2 linked regions of the Thermoleptolyngbya sichuanensis A183 genome follow. The protein of the gene in region 2 binds, or shares a complex with, the protein of the main gene of each other region. Links are inferred from orthologs where the notes say so. Each region holds a gene or a part of one and is shown on either strand. Other genes may lie near its edges.

The links.
Region 1: the proteins of cdaA (region 2) and glmM are in contact, whole or in part, in a crystal structure (PDB 7OJS), measured with the Bacillus subtilis proteins. The link is inferred for Thermoleptolyngbya sichuanensis A183 from one-to-one orthologs.

The regions. Positions count from the first base shown.
Region 1 is NZ_CP053661.1:4,770,393-4,776,332, reverse strand. What follows is about bases 1,845-4,747. They hold glmM (phosphoglucosamine mutase), read right to left. Parts: upstream 4,072-4,747; coding sequence 2,617-4,071; downstream 1,845-2,616. Other genes in these bases: HPC62_RS19740 (DUF445 domain-containing protein), read right to left, coding at 1,845-2,195. Outside these bases: HPC62_RS19745 (hypothetical protein), read right to left, coding at 6-560; more of HPC62_RS19740, read right to left, coding at 963-1,844; precorrin-6Y C5,15-methyltransferase subunit CbiT, read left to right, coding at 4,752-5,354; HPC62_RS19725 (phosphatidate cytidylyltransferase), read left to right, coding at 5,680-5,940. UniProt on the Bacillus subtilis protein: Catalyzes the conversion of glucosamine-6-phosphate to glucosamine-1-phosphate. Glucosamine-1-phosphate is used for cell wall biosynthesis.
Region 2 is NZ_CP053661.1:2,487,542-2,493,524, forward strand. Bases 975-3,920 are described here. They hold cdaA (diadenylate cyclase CdaA), read right to left. Parts: upstream 2,947-3,920; coding sequence 2,002-2,946; downstream 975-2,001. Other genes in these bases: HPC62_RS10415 (YdcF family protein), read right to left, coding at 975-1,068; HPC62_RS10420 (isoprenyl transferase), read right to left, coding at 1,272-2,027; lysA (diaminopimelate decarboxylase), read right to left, coding at 3,638-3,920. Outside these bases: HPC62_RS10410 (DUF3143 domain-containing protein), read left to right, coding at 1-18; more of HPC62_RS10415, read right to left, coding at 256-974; more of lysA, read right to left, coding at 3,921-5,062; rimI (ribosomal protein S18-alanine N-acetyltransferase), read left to right, coding at 5,198-5,821. UniProt on the Bacillus subtilis protein: One of 3 paralogous diadenylate cyclases (DAC) in this bacteria, catalyzing the condensation of 2 ATP molecules into cyclic di-AMP (c-di-AMP). Upon expression in E.coli leads to c-di-AMP synthesis.

The sequences.
Region 1 (5,940 bases), 2.3 Mb from region 2 along the record:
CGTACTCAACTCCGCTCTTTCGAGACTTTCCAGGCGGTTTCTCCACCTGCTCGATATCCCGACTTGGTAAACGTAAATCCGGCTTCTGAAAAGCGATCGCCATAGTACTGCATTTCCGAAATTGACAAATCCAGTAGATCGGCGATCTCGGAGGTTCGCATCAGCCAGCCGTTTCGCGCTGCGTCTTCCAGCTTTTGGTAATAGGCGAGGGGGTCTTGGGGAGGTTGGAGGCGGTTGGCAAACTGGGCGGCGATCGCCGACACTAAATTAATCACATCAGGCTGTATATTGGACAGTCCTGAGGAATCTCCAGAAGAAGAGTTTTGTGCAGGCTGAATGCCCCGGCTTTCCAGAAATTCAGGCATCGTGCCGCCAGATTTGATGAACTGGTGCAAGTCGTCGAGTAGGCGCAACTGTTCTGCATTGACAAAGGACTTGTTGCCGACCTTTTGAGGGTCAATGCCCAGATCGTTCAGCCGTTTATAGACAGCGCTTTTGACCAGTCCATATCGCTGCATCAATTGATTGACCGGGATTCGGTCGATTTCGCCGCCGTTCATCTGCGTTCCTCTGGACAGTCCTGAAGACTATCCTCTCAGTATCGCGTATGATTCCGTCCTGTGAAAAGTCCTAAAGAAAGTCTGCTATGGCAAAGGACAGAGGGACAGGGCCGGGAGCAAAAGGCGAAATAATCAGCGTAATTTCAGCGTAATTCAGGTGAGTCAAGAATTCCAAAGGTCTAGAACCTGATCCTGAAGTCGTGCGTGAAGCGGGCCAAAGCTATGTCAAACTTTGTCCACTAACTTGTCCATTAATTTGTCCATTAATTTGTCCATTAATTTGTCCACTAGACAGTCCTGAGGAATGTAATTTGGTGGTGCATGTCTGTCCTCAGGACTATCCTGAAGACTGTTCTGAACTGGATAAATGGATTCCCGAAAAGCTTCCCGATTTGTTCCTGGCTAGCGCGTCAGCAGCACAAACACCGTCTGCATCAGCCCCACAACCACACCCAAAATGCCGCCCAGGTTCACGATGCCCTGGAGTTCACTTTTCACGATGCCCTGGATGGCGGCTTCCAGGTTTTGCGGCGAGGTCGCTTTGACGCGATCCATGATGACCTGCTCCAGGTTCAAGATGGGAATCGCCTGTTTTACGATCGCCTCTAGATCCCGCTCCAGATAGCGTTCCAAGACCAGAGCCAGTTCCTTGCTGACAGGCTCCAGCGAACTATTCACCGCTTCCGAGGCCCGCAGTCGGTTCACCAGCAATCCTGCCACCTTGTCCCAATCGACCGAATTGCTCAGCCCCATCAGCAACTCTTCGCCCTGGGTTTGCAAATAGTGGCGAAAGTTGTCGCGCAGCGTCCGGCGCAATTGTCGCACTGTAGACACGGGCAGGTTTTGCAGCGACAGATTTTGCAGCACTTCCCGCAGCCGATCCTGAATATTCAGCGTGCGGATGAGTTCCTTGATTACGGCGTTGCTGGCATCGGGTTCGTCTAGACAGTGGGTTCGCAGCCGCACCAGTGCATTTCGCACGCCAAACAGGTTTGCCACGACCCAGTAGGTGCCGCTGGTTTTTGACCGAAAGCTTTCGTCGATGACCTGAATGTTGCGATCGGTGAGGAAGTCGATCGCGCCCTGACGCAGCACGTCTGGGGGCAGCACTGCATCCAGCATCCATTTGGAAAGCTGCTCGGCCTGCGACTGAGAAAACTGAAACTCCAGCAATACTTGGTCAAATAGCTGATTGAGCTGGGCTTCTAGAAAATCTTCGCGCCGCGCCAGCACCTTGATTGTGCGGGGCAACGACTGTCCTACCAGATCGTGCAGAATGTTGGAGACAATTTTGACCGTGCGCTGCTCGTTGCCCTGCTGAATCTGGGTCAGGGTGAGCGAGAGGAGCCACTGAATTGCCGCCTGCACACGCTCCGGCTGCAAGAGCCGTCGGGCAATGTTTTGCAGTTCTTCTGGGGTCAGCAGCGATCCGAGAATGGCGTTAGAAATACGCTGGGCTAGTCGCTCTTGGTTTGCTGGAATTAGCCCCGGCGTAAAAGGCAGTCGCCGTCCGCCAAGGTGAATCGGCTTGTAGGGGCGAAAGAGCATTTTGATGGCGATGTCATTGGTGAAATAGCCAATGATCCCGCCAAGAATGGGGGGTGCAACAAGAATGATGAGAGACTGGAGGTTCAACGGATGCGGCGTGGCAGGATGAGGAGTGGTCTGCCCATTTCGACCATACCGCTTTCTAGGGATCAGGTGCCAGGTTTTGGGAGGGCAGCAGGCGAGGGCTGGGTTTCAAGCCCTTGAGTTTGTAGCCTATGTTGCTTAGAGGATGTTTGAAAAGTCCTACTGTTTGTAGCAAAGCGTGCAAGATCCCCCTAAATCCCCCTTAAAAAGGGGGACTTTCAGGCGGTTTCTCCCCTTGTTAAGGGGGGCTAAGGGGGGCTCTCTGAGTGCTTAACATTACAGGCGATACCTTTTCAAACACCCTCTTAGGGCCTTGTTGTGGAGCAGCGCTGCCGCCAATCATATCTGTGCCCTGAAACATCTGCGCCCTAAGACATTTGTGCCCTAACTTCTTGTTTCCTGGAACTTGTCTCCTGATCCCAAATTAGCCCGCTAAGTGTGTTTCGACTACGGAGACGAGGTGCGTTGTCCAGTGGTCTACCAGATCAGCGTGGGCGGCTTCTACCATGACGCGAATGACAGGTTCGGTGCCCGATGCGCGGACGAGGATGCGGCCGCGATCGCCCATGTCGGATTCTGCCTGGGCGATCGCTCGTTGCAGGGGTTCGCAGGTGTGCCAGTTCAGGCGGCGATCGCGGTCTTCCACGCGCACGTTCCGCAACAGTTGGGGATAGGTCTGGAAGCTCTGATCGCGCAGGTCGGCCAGAGACACCCCAGACTGCTTGACCAGGGCCGCCAGGTGCAGCGCCGTCAGCATCCCGTCGCCGGACACCGCGTAATGCGGGCAGAGGATGTGGCCCGACTGTTCGCCGCCCAGCTTTGCGCCCCGCTTCACCATTTCGGCGTGAACATACTGGTCGCCCACGGCAGTTCTCACCAGGGTTCCGCCCTGCGCTTCCCAGGCCCGCTCAAAGCCGAGATTTGCCATCACGGTGGAAATCAGCGTGTCGTTGGGCAGTTGTCCTGCCTGACGCAGCGTGTTACCCCAGAGATACAGGACGTAATCGCCATCAATGACGCGCCCCTGGCTGTCTACGGCCATCATCCGGTCGGCATCGCCATCAAAGGCAAACCCCATGTCGGCCTGATGCTCTAGAACCGCAGCCTTGAGAGAAGCCAGATGGGTGGAACCGCAGTTGACATTGATGCGATCGCCATCGGGTGCGTCGTGCAGGCAAATTACCTCAGCGCCCATTTCGCGGAAGACCCGTTCACCCAGGTTTGCCGCTGCGCCCCAGGCCAGATCCAGCACAATTTTTAGCCCTGCGAGGCTGACTTGGGGCTGGAAGGGCTGATGCAGCGACGCAACGTAGTCTTGCAGCAGTTCCGGGCGATCGCAGCACAGGCCCGTATTCGTCAGAGCGGGGGCGCTTTCCAGGGGCGATCGCAGCGCTGCTTCGATTTGGGCTTGCAATTCTGGGGCCAGCTTTGCCCCCTGGCTGCTAAAAAACTTGATGCCGTTGTCTTCTGGCGGGTTGTGGCTGGCGGAAATCATCACGCCGCCCGCCGCGCCCAGTTTGTTGGCCAGGTAGGCTACCGCCGGAGTCGGGCACAGGCCCAGGTTCCACACCTCCAGCCCTGCGGAAGCCAGCCCCGCCGACAGCGCCGCCGACAGCATATCGCTAGAGTTGCGCGAATCTTGTCCCAAAATCATCGGGCCCGCCTCGGACGTTTTCAGCACTTGCCCTGCTCGGTAGCCAACCTGAAACGCCAATGGAGCCGTCAGCAAATCTCCCGCCCGTCCACGAATTCCGTCTGTGCCAAACAGCTTGCCCGCCGGTAGCGACAGCGGACTCCAAAGCTCATCAACCGCCCGTCCGCTTGCCGGAGCGCGATCCGCAAGGCGAGACGACCCCGACCATACAGGAGAAACGACCATAACCTAGCACTCCAGAAAAATCACTCCACACACATGAGGAGAATAGCACTTTGTTGGTTAAGAAGATTAAATACCTATTGACAGATGTTTCGATAGGTTGACGACTCTGAAGACAGATCTAGGACTTACGCAGTTAGACGGTTTCTCAGGGGCGCAGCCCGCGAGAAATCGTCCAAAACCCAGAAAACATATCGCAAGTGCGTAAGTCCTGAGATTTTTCGAGCGGGGGCGTGTAGTACTTTGCGGGGGCGGGTTGGGGGTGTCCGGAGGGTTTTGGGAGAGGAGTCCCAAAGGGTTGAAGGGATTTTTTTCGCTCCCTGTCCTCTGTTTCTCCACGATTCTCCGCGCCCTGGCCCCTGTTATAGGTCAGACTTACGGGTTTCGATCAAGAACTTCTGGCGGATTGCCCTTTTGAACCGGTCTGATGGCGGGTTGTGGCGGATTGTGGCAGCTAGAACTTACGCAGTTGGACGATTTCTCGCAGGCGCAGCCCGCGAAAAATCGTCCAAAACCCAGAAAGCTGATTGCCAGTGCGTAAGTCCTGAGCAGTTTCAGATTTGGGCAGGGCTGTTTAAGATAGGGCTGTTTAGGATAGGGCTGTTTAAGATAAGGCCAAAGGCGATCGCCCGTGGGCCAGGTTTCACCCATAGTTCCCGATTCAGCGCGAGGCTCTAGTCTGCATGGCTTCTCCACTTTGGCCCTATGTCACCTCTGGCATTCCCGACGACCGCTTTGAGCAGTTGCCCGGAATTCCCCTGACCAAGCGCGAAATTCGGGTGCTGCTGCTGTCGCAACTGCGGCTGCGTCCGGACGCAGTGTTGTGGGATATTGGCGCGGGCACGGGCACGATTCCGGTAGAAGTGGGGCTGCGGTGTCCTTTGGGAAAGGTTTATGCCATCGAGCGCGACGCGGAAGTGGCCAGCCTGATTCGCCGCAACTGCGATCGCTTTGGCGTAAAAACAGTGGAAGTGGTGGAGGGCAGCGCCCCAGAGTGCCTGAGCGAGCTAGCGGATGCGCCGGACTGCGTGTGTGTGGAGGGGGGGCGATCGGTGAAGGCGATTTTGCAGGCGGCGTGGAGCTATTTGCTGCCGGGGGGACGCATCGTGGCGATCGCCACTAACCTCGAAACGCTCTATGCCATCTCAGAATGTCTCGCCAGCCTCCAGGTTCGCAATGTGGAAGTAGTGCAGTCGGTGATCAACCGCCTGGAAAATCGCGGCATTCATCAGGTGTTTGCAGCGCTTGACCCCATGTTTATCGTCAGCGGCGAAAAAGGAGAATGACCAAATCTCCCCCCAGTTGCTTCTGCCGTTCTAGCAACCCACACTCTACCAAGTTTTCCCTCTTCCCTCTTCGTTCTTCCCTCTTCGTTCTTCCCTCTTCCCTTTTCGTTCTTCGTTCTTCCCTCTTCCTTCTACCGTTTTAGCAACACGCGCTCCGCTGAGAGCGCCCTTACAATATGTAAACGAAACCCATAGATAAGACCGCAGACGGGTGTGTTTATGAAGGATGCACGCAAAAGTGTGCCAAAGTAGTCTTTAACCTCTGCTTAAGTCCTTCTTTACGGTTTCTTTATTGCGGATTGATTGCTCCATCTCTTAATTTTCTATGGCATCGCCCCGAGTTCTCAGCGCTATCATCGCCATCATTCTTGCCTTGGGAATGGTGTGTTTGGGCGGGTGGTATTTCACCCTGGGCGTTGCGCTGATGGTGTATTTGGGGCAATTAGAGTATTTCCAGCTTTGCCGCGCCAAGGGCATGGCTCCGGCTGCCAAGACGACGCTAGCCGTCAGCCAGCTGATTCTGGTAACGGCTACGCTCTCCCCCACGCTGGCTGATGCGGTGGTGCCCGTCGCTGGAACCTGCATT
Region 2 (5,983 bases):
ATTTTTGTTGGGCCGTGATGCATTGGGCTGTGATGCATTGGGCCGTGATGCAGGCAAAATGCAGGCAGGATGCCGAAGGCGACGCAAGCGGAAACGCGACGGACTTCTGCAAACCCATCGCGTGAATTAGCGCGTTATTTGGCGCTCTAAATTAATCAGCGCTCTAATTAATCGGTTAATCAGTTAATCAATCAATTAATCAATGCTATAAGCGGCGCAAGGCGAAGACTTCGGTCTGCTGGTGCAATGGCTGGCCTAGTTTGGGGCGATCGCACATCCCCGCTCCCGGACTTTTTCCAGCAGTTCAGGGGGCGGATTTTTCAGTGCATCGGGCGAATCTGGGTGAAACCGTCCCAGCAACAGGTAGCTGACCAGGGCGGGATATTCTCGCAGCGCTAGGAGCGATCGCCGTGCAGACGGAATGGGCGCAGTTTCAGCATGGGGAATAACCGAGAAGCCGTAGCCCTCAAAGGTCAACGTTGCCCGCTTCAGATGAGCCGGATCGGTGATCAAGATAATCGTCTTTACGCCTTGGGGCCCCAAAATGGTCGCCGTTGACTCGGCTTCGTCCTTGGTAGTGCGGGCACACCGCGTCGCTGCGAGAACCGATAGCGGAATGTTTTGTTGCTCAAGCAGTTCCGCGATCTCCTCCATATTGTGCTCCATCGTTACAAAGATCCGGGGCGATCGCCCTTGCTTGTAAAGATCCACAGCCGTCTCATAGCGTCGCCCCTCATCGCGAGAATTGCGCGTCAGCACGACAATGGCATCAGCAGTTTGTCCCGAATCAGGGGGTAGGGCAGTTACCAGTGGATAGGTGAGCGCGGCGGCACCCAGCGGCGAAACCATCAGCCAATACAGCACCAATGCGCCCATCAGCAGGCGCTTTAGAGATTTTCGCTGCCGAATCCAGTTTTTTGAACCGGGGATGAGCCTAGGAACGACCCACAGCAACGCCAGCAAGATGACGAATAAGAGCGTGACTTTCGCTGGATTGGTGAGTAAATCCACCAGTTCCCAGTTCAGATTTGTCCAAAATCGTCCAAGGATTCCGCGCAGGTTTGACATGGTTCACTCCAGAAAATTACGGCATTGCAGATCCAGACAAATTGCCCTGAGAAATTGCCCTGAGAAATTGCCCTGAGATAGAGATGGTGGGCATTTGGTTAGCAATTTGTCTCATCAGTGAGTGCGCAATTGAAGCCAGTAGGACAGGTGAACTCAGCAACCGATCGAAAACTAAGCAGCTAAATACTATGCGTATTGTAGGTTTACGAAGAGAGACGACCAAAGCGGCGATCGCGCTGTTGATAGTCCACCAGCGCCCGGTGAAACTCTGCCCGGTCAAAGTCGGGCCACAGCGTGTCGGTAATATAAATCTCGGCGTAGGCCATCTGCCACAGCAAGAAGTTACTGATTCGCATTTCGCCGCTGGTGCGGATCAGCAGGTCAGGATCGACCGTCCCCTGGGTATATAAATGCTGAGAAAACAGCGCCTCGTCAATGTCTTCCGAGTGCAGTTTGCCCTGCTCGACCTGAGTGGCGATCGCCCGACAAGCCTGGACAATCTCCTGCCGCCCGCCATAGTTCGTAGCCACAGAAAACTGAATGCCTTGATTTTGGCTGGTTTCTGCCATCGACCGCTCAATCTCAGCCCGCAGCGACGCAGGCAGCCTCGACAGATCTCCCACAAACCGAATCCGCACCTGTTCTTCCATCATTTCGCGGAGTTCCTGGCGCAGCACCCGCTCAAACAAAGTCATTAAAAAGTCCACCTCTTCCAGTGGACGACCCCAGTTTTCCGTCGAAAAAGCATAGGCTGTCAAGGCTCCGATGCCCCAATCTCGGCAGCAGCGCAGCAGTTCCTTGAGGGTATCAACACCTCGGCGATGACCCATGATGCGCGGCAAGCCCCGCTGTTTGGCCCAGCGACCGTTGCCGTCCATAATCACAGCAACGTGTTTGGGCAGGCGCTCCTGCTGCAAATCTGCGGGCAGGTCTCTAAGAACGGTTGGCTTTGCTGTCATTTTTTCTCCGAGAAGCCGACTTGGAAATGCGAAAGGGAGGGGGCAAAAAGAGCTTGAGCCGATCGATAAACTGGCGACCCAAACTCCGCAACTGAGGGGCGACGGGTTCACGCTCGACCGACTGAGAAAACCGGGCAATGAGCAGTTCTCGCAGCTTGCTGCTCGTCAGGGGACGGTTCAAAATGCCGCCTTCTGCCAGAGAAATTGAACCCGTTTCTTCCGATACCACTATACAGAGGCATTGCTCCACTCGCTCAGTAATTCCCATTGCAGCCCGGTGGCGAGTGCCTAGTTGCCGCGAGGCGCTGCGTTCTGACAGGGGCAAAATTACGCCTGCTGCGGCCAGCCGCGACCCGCGAATCAGCACGGCTCCATCGTGGAGCAGCGTTGAGGTTTGAAAAATAGTTTGCAAGAGTTCCTTTGAAACTTCGGCGTTGAGTTTGACCCCGGGAACCGAAAAATCGCGCTCGTCGATGGGGCGGTTGGTTTCCAAGATCAGCAGTGCGCCCGTGCGATTTTGGGACAGTTCTTTGACTGCATCGACGATTTCATCAATCACGCTGTCAGATTTGGGTACTGCTTCGGTGGCGGGTTTCAGCAGTTGCCAGATTTCGCCGCGCCCAAGCTGCTCCAACAGCCGCCGAAACTCTGCTTGCAGCATAAAGGCCATCGCCACCGCAGATCCAATGACTAGCTTTTCTAGCACAAAGCTGAGCAGTTGCAGGCTCAAGGCTTTGCTGAGCGCCGAAGCCAGCATCAGCACGATTAACCCGCGCACCATCCACAGCGTGCGGCGATCGCCAATAATCACTAGCACCATGTAGGTCAGCATCAGCACCAATACGACATCAATCCCATGCAGCAGCAAGGACTGAGTCCAGCCAGGGTTTGTCAGCCATTGCTTTAGCAAAGATCCCATCAGTTAACTGGTGCTAGGCATTATGCCCCGTGTAAATTGCAGCTATGGCAGGCGCGATCGCACCTGAAAACAGATTTCCTGAAAACAGATTTTAAGAATGGGGTTAGGGACAGGTATTTCCCGAAATCCGTGGCAAACCGCCCAAAAACGTCTCTTCACCACAAGAGATACCGTGAAAACTTCAAACCAGGCGATACGTCTTAACCATCCGTTAAAAAGCTGTCAGGACTTACGCACTTGCGATAAGTTTTCTGGGTTTTGGATGATTTCTGGCGGGCGCAGCCCGCCAGAAATCATCCAACTGCGTAAGTCCTAGCTGTATTACGGAGGACAGAACGCACCCCCCAATTGTAAGAGCGGGAGGCAAGAAGAACCAGTGAGTGACCGATGGGATCGGAAAGCTAGGGGGTTGCCCTTTCCCTGATACACGTCTCTGACGGATGACTCCGGAGATCAGCAAGCCGGAAAAATCTTGCAGTGCACAAACGAGATCACGGCTGGACGGGGAAAGGGCGATCGCCCTTCACGCTGCTCTCGCCAAAACCAGTCTTGTCTTCACCACTCCGGGTCATCAAGTTCAGGTTTCTGGGCTTTAAACGATTTTCGCGGGCACAGCCCACGAAAAATCGTCCAACTGCATCAGTCCTATAAGTTGCCATTGCACAACTTAACTTCTCTTCCCCGGTAGCCCTCAGCCCTCGCGCCGCACCAGTCGCTCTGGCAGGCGATCCTGGCGGATCAAGTCTTCTACCGTTTCGCGCTGCAAGATCAGGCTGGCATCGCCCTGGTTGACCAGCACCGCCGCTGGACGAGGCAATCGGTTGTAGTTGGAGGCCATGCTGTAGTTATATGCGCCCGTACCCATCACCACCAGCACGTCCCCTGGCTCAGTGGGGGGCAGTTTTGCGTCTTTGATGACGATGTCGCCCGATTCGCAGTGCTTTCCGGCGATCGCCACCGATTCTGTCATCGGGGCCGACAGCTTATTAGCCACCACCGCGCGGTAGACCGACTGGTAGGTAATCGGGCGGGGATTGTCGGACATGCCGCCATCGACCGTGACGTAGGTGCGAATGCCAGGAACTGTCTTTTGTCCCCCCACGCGATAGGCCGTAACGCAGGCTGAACCAATGAGCGATCGCCCCGGTTCCGCAATCAGTCGGGGCATCGCCACACCCTGCCGCTGGCAGGCGCGAATAATGCCCTCGCAAATCACCTTCACCCACTCGTCAATGCTGGGCGGATCGTCCGACTCGGTATAGCGGATGCCCAGTCCACCGCCAATATCCAGTTCACTAATCGGCAGTCCATACTGCGCTGCTTTGCTCAGCCATTGCACCATAACGCTGGTCAGATCTTGATGGGCCTGTAGCTCAAAAATTTGCGACCCAATATGCGCGTGTAATCCAACACACAGCAGCGCAGGCTGCTGGCTAACGTAGGCAAACACTTCGTCCAACTGCTCAGGATCGAAGCCAAACTTGCTGTCCAAATGTCCGGTGCGGATGTATTCGTGGGTGTGGCACTCGATGCCGGGGGTCAGGCGCAGCAGAATGCGAATCGGCTGGCCGCCAGCAGTTTCCGAAGTTTCCGAATCAGCCGCCAGAGACACCAGGGTTTTCAATTCCTGCCAATTGTCCACGACAATCGTGCAGCCTGCGCTGACAGCCAGCGACAACTCCTCAACCGACTTATTGTTGCCATGCAGGTAAATCTTGTCGGGCGACACGCCTGCTTTTAGCGCAGTGTAGAGTTCTCCGCCAGAGACGACATCCAGCCCCAACTCTTCGCTATCTACCACTGCACACACGGCCAGACAGTTCCAGGCTTTGGAGGCGTAGATCACCAGCGACTCGCCCGGATAGTATTGACGAAAGGCCTCTCGATATTGACGACAGGCTGTTCGCAGCGTTTCTTCATCTAATATGTACAGCGGCGAACCAAATCTCTCCACCAGCGTTGTCACGTCGCAGCCGCCGATTTCCAGATGGTTCTGTGCGTTGGCGCGGGCAGTCAGCGGCATTAGAACTTGATTCGGTGAAGCAGTCGCAGGGTCTAACGTAGGCAAGTATTGACGACCAGAGTTGTCTAGAGCAGGTGCAGGAGTCGAAACCATCGGGCGGAACTGTCCTTGTCTTTACAGGAGGGTTTGCAGAGGAATGCTAGAGGGAATGCCAATTTTTCTAGTTTACAATTGGCACCTACCCTTCTTGGAGGGATTGAAGATGGATTTTCTGGATCGCAGATAGGCATGGACACGCTATATCTGTCGCTGTTGACACGGGATCAAGTCGATGCCGCCGTGGCGCTGGATCGGCAGTGTTTGGGTGGCCTGTGGACGGAAGACGGTTATTTGAGAGAAATTGACAGCCCAAATAGCACGCTGCTGGCGCTGACCGCTGCGGCAGCGGATGGGGAAACCTCACTCGCTGGGCTGGGCTGTCTGTGGATGATTCTGGACGAGGCGCACATCACGACGCTGGCAGTGCATCCGGCACAGCGGGGGCGGGGGCTGGGGCAACTGCTGCTGACGGCGTTGATGCAGGCAGCGTGGCAACATCAGATGCACTGGGCAACGCTGGAAGTGCGGGCATCAAACAGAGCGGCGATCGCCCTCTATCAAAAATTTGGCTTCACGGATGTCGGCCTGCGGCCCCGCTACTACCAAAACCCCGAAGAGGACGCGCTGATTCTCTGGCGCAGGGGGCTGCAAGAGCCAGACTTCTCAGACACGCTGCGGCAGTGGTGGGGCTGGGTGGGCGATCGCCATCGTCAGCATGGGTGGAACCTGATCCCCGCCCAATCCCCTACCCAAGAAGAAGCAGGCGATCTGGGATTTTCTGCCATCCCTCTTGACATAGGTATCTTTTCCTAGCAAGATCCCCTTCGGAGCAGCAAGCGTGCGATCGCATTCTTCGCTTGCATTCTTTGGTGCGCTCGTTTCGGGATCAGGGTCTTGGCTGGGGTCGGTTGTCTCCGTTGAGCAGCCGGGTGGATTCACTTACCCTATGCTAGAATCAGCAGTACCGGCACGCAG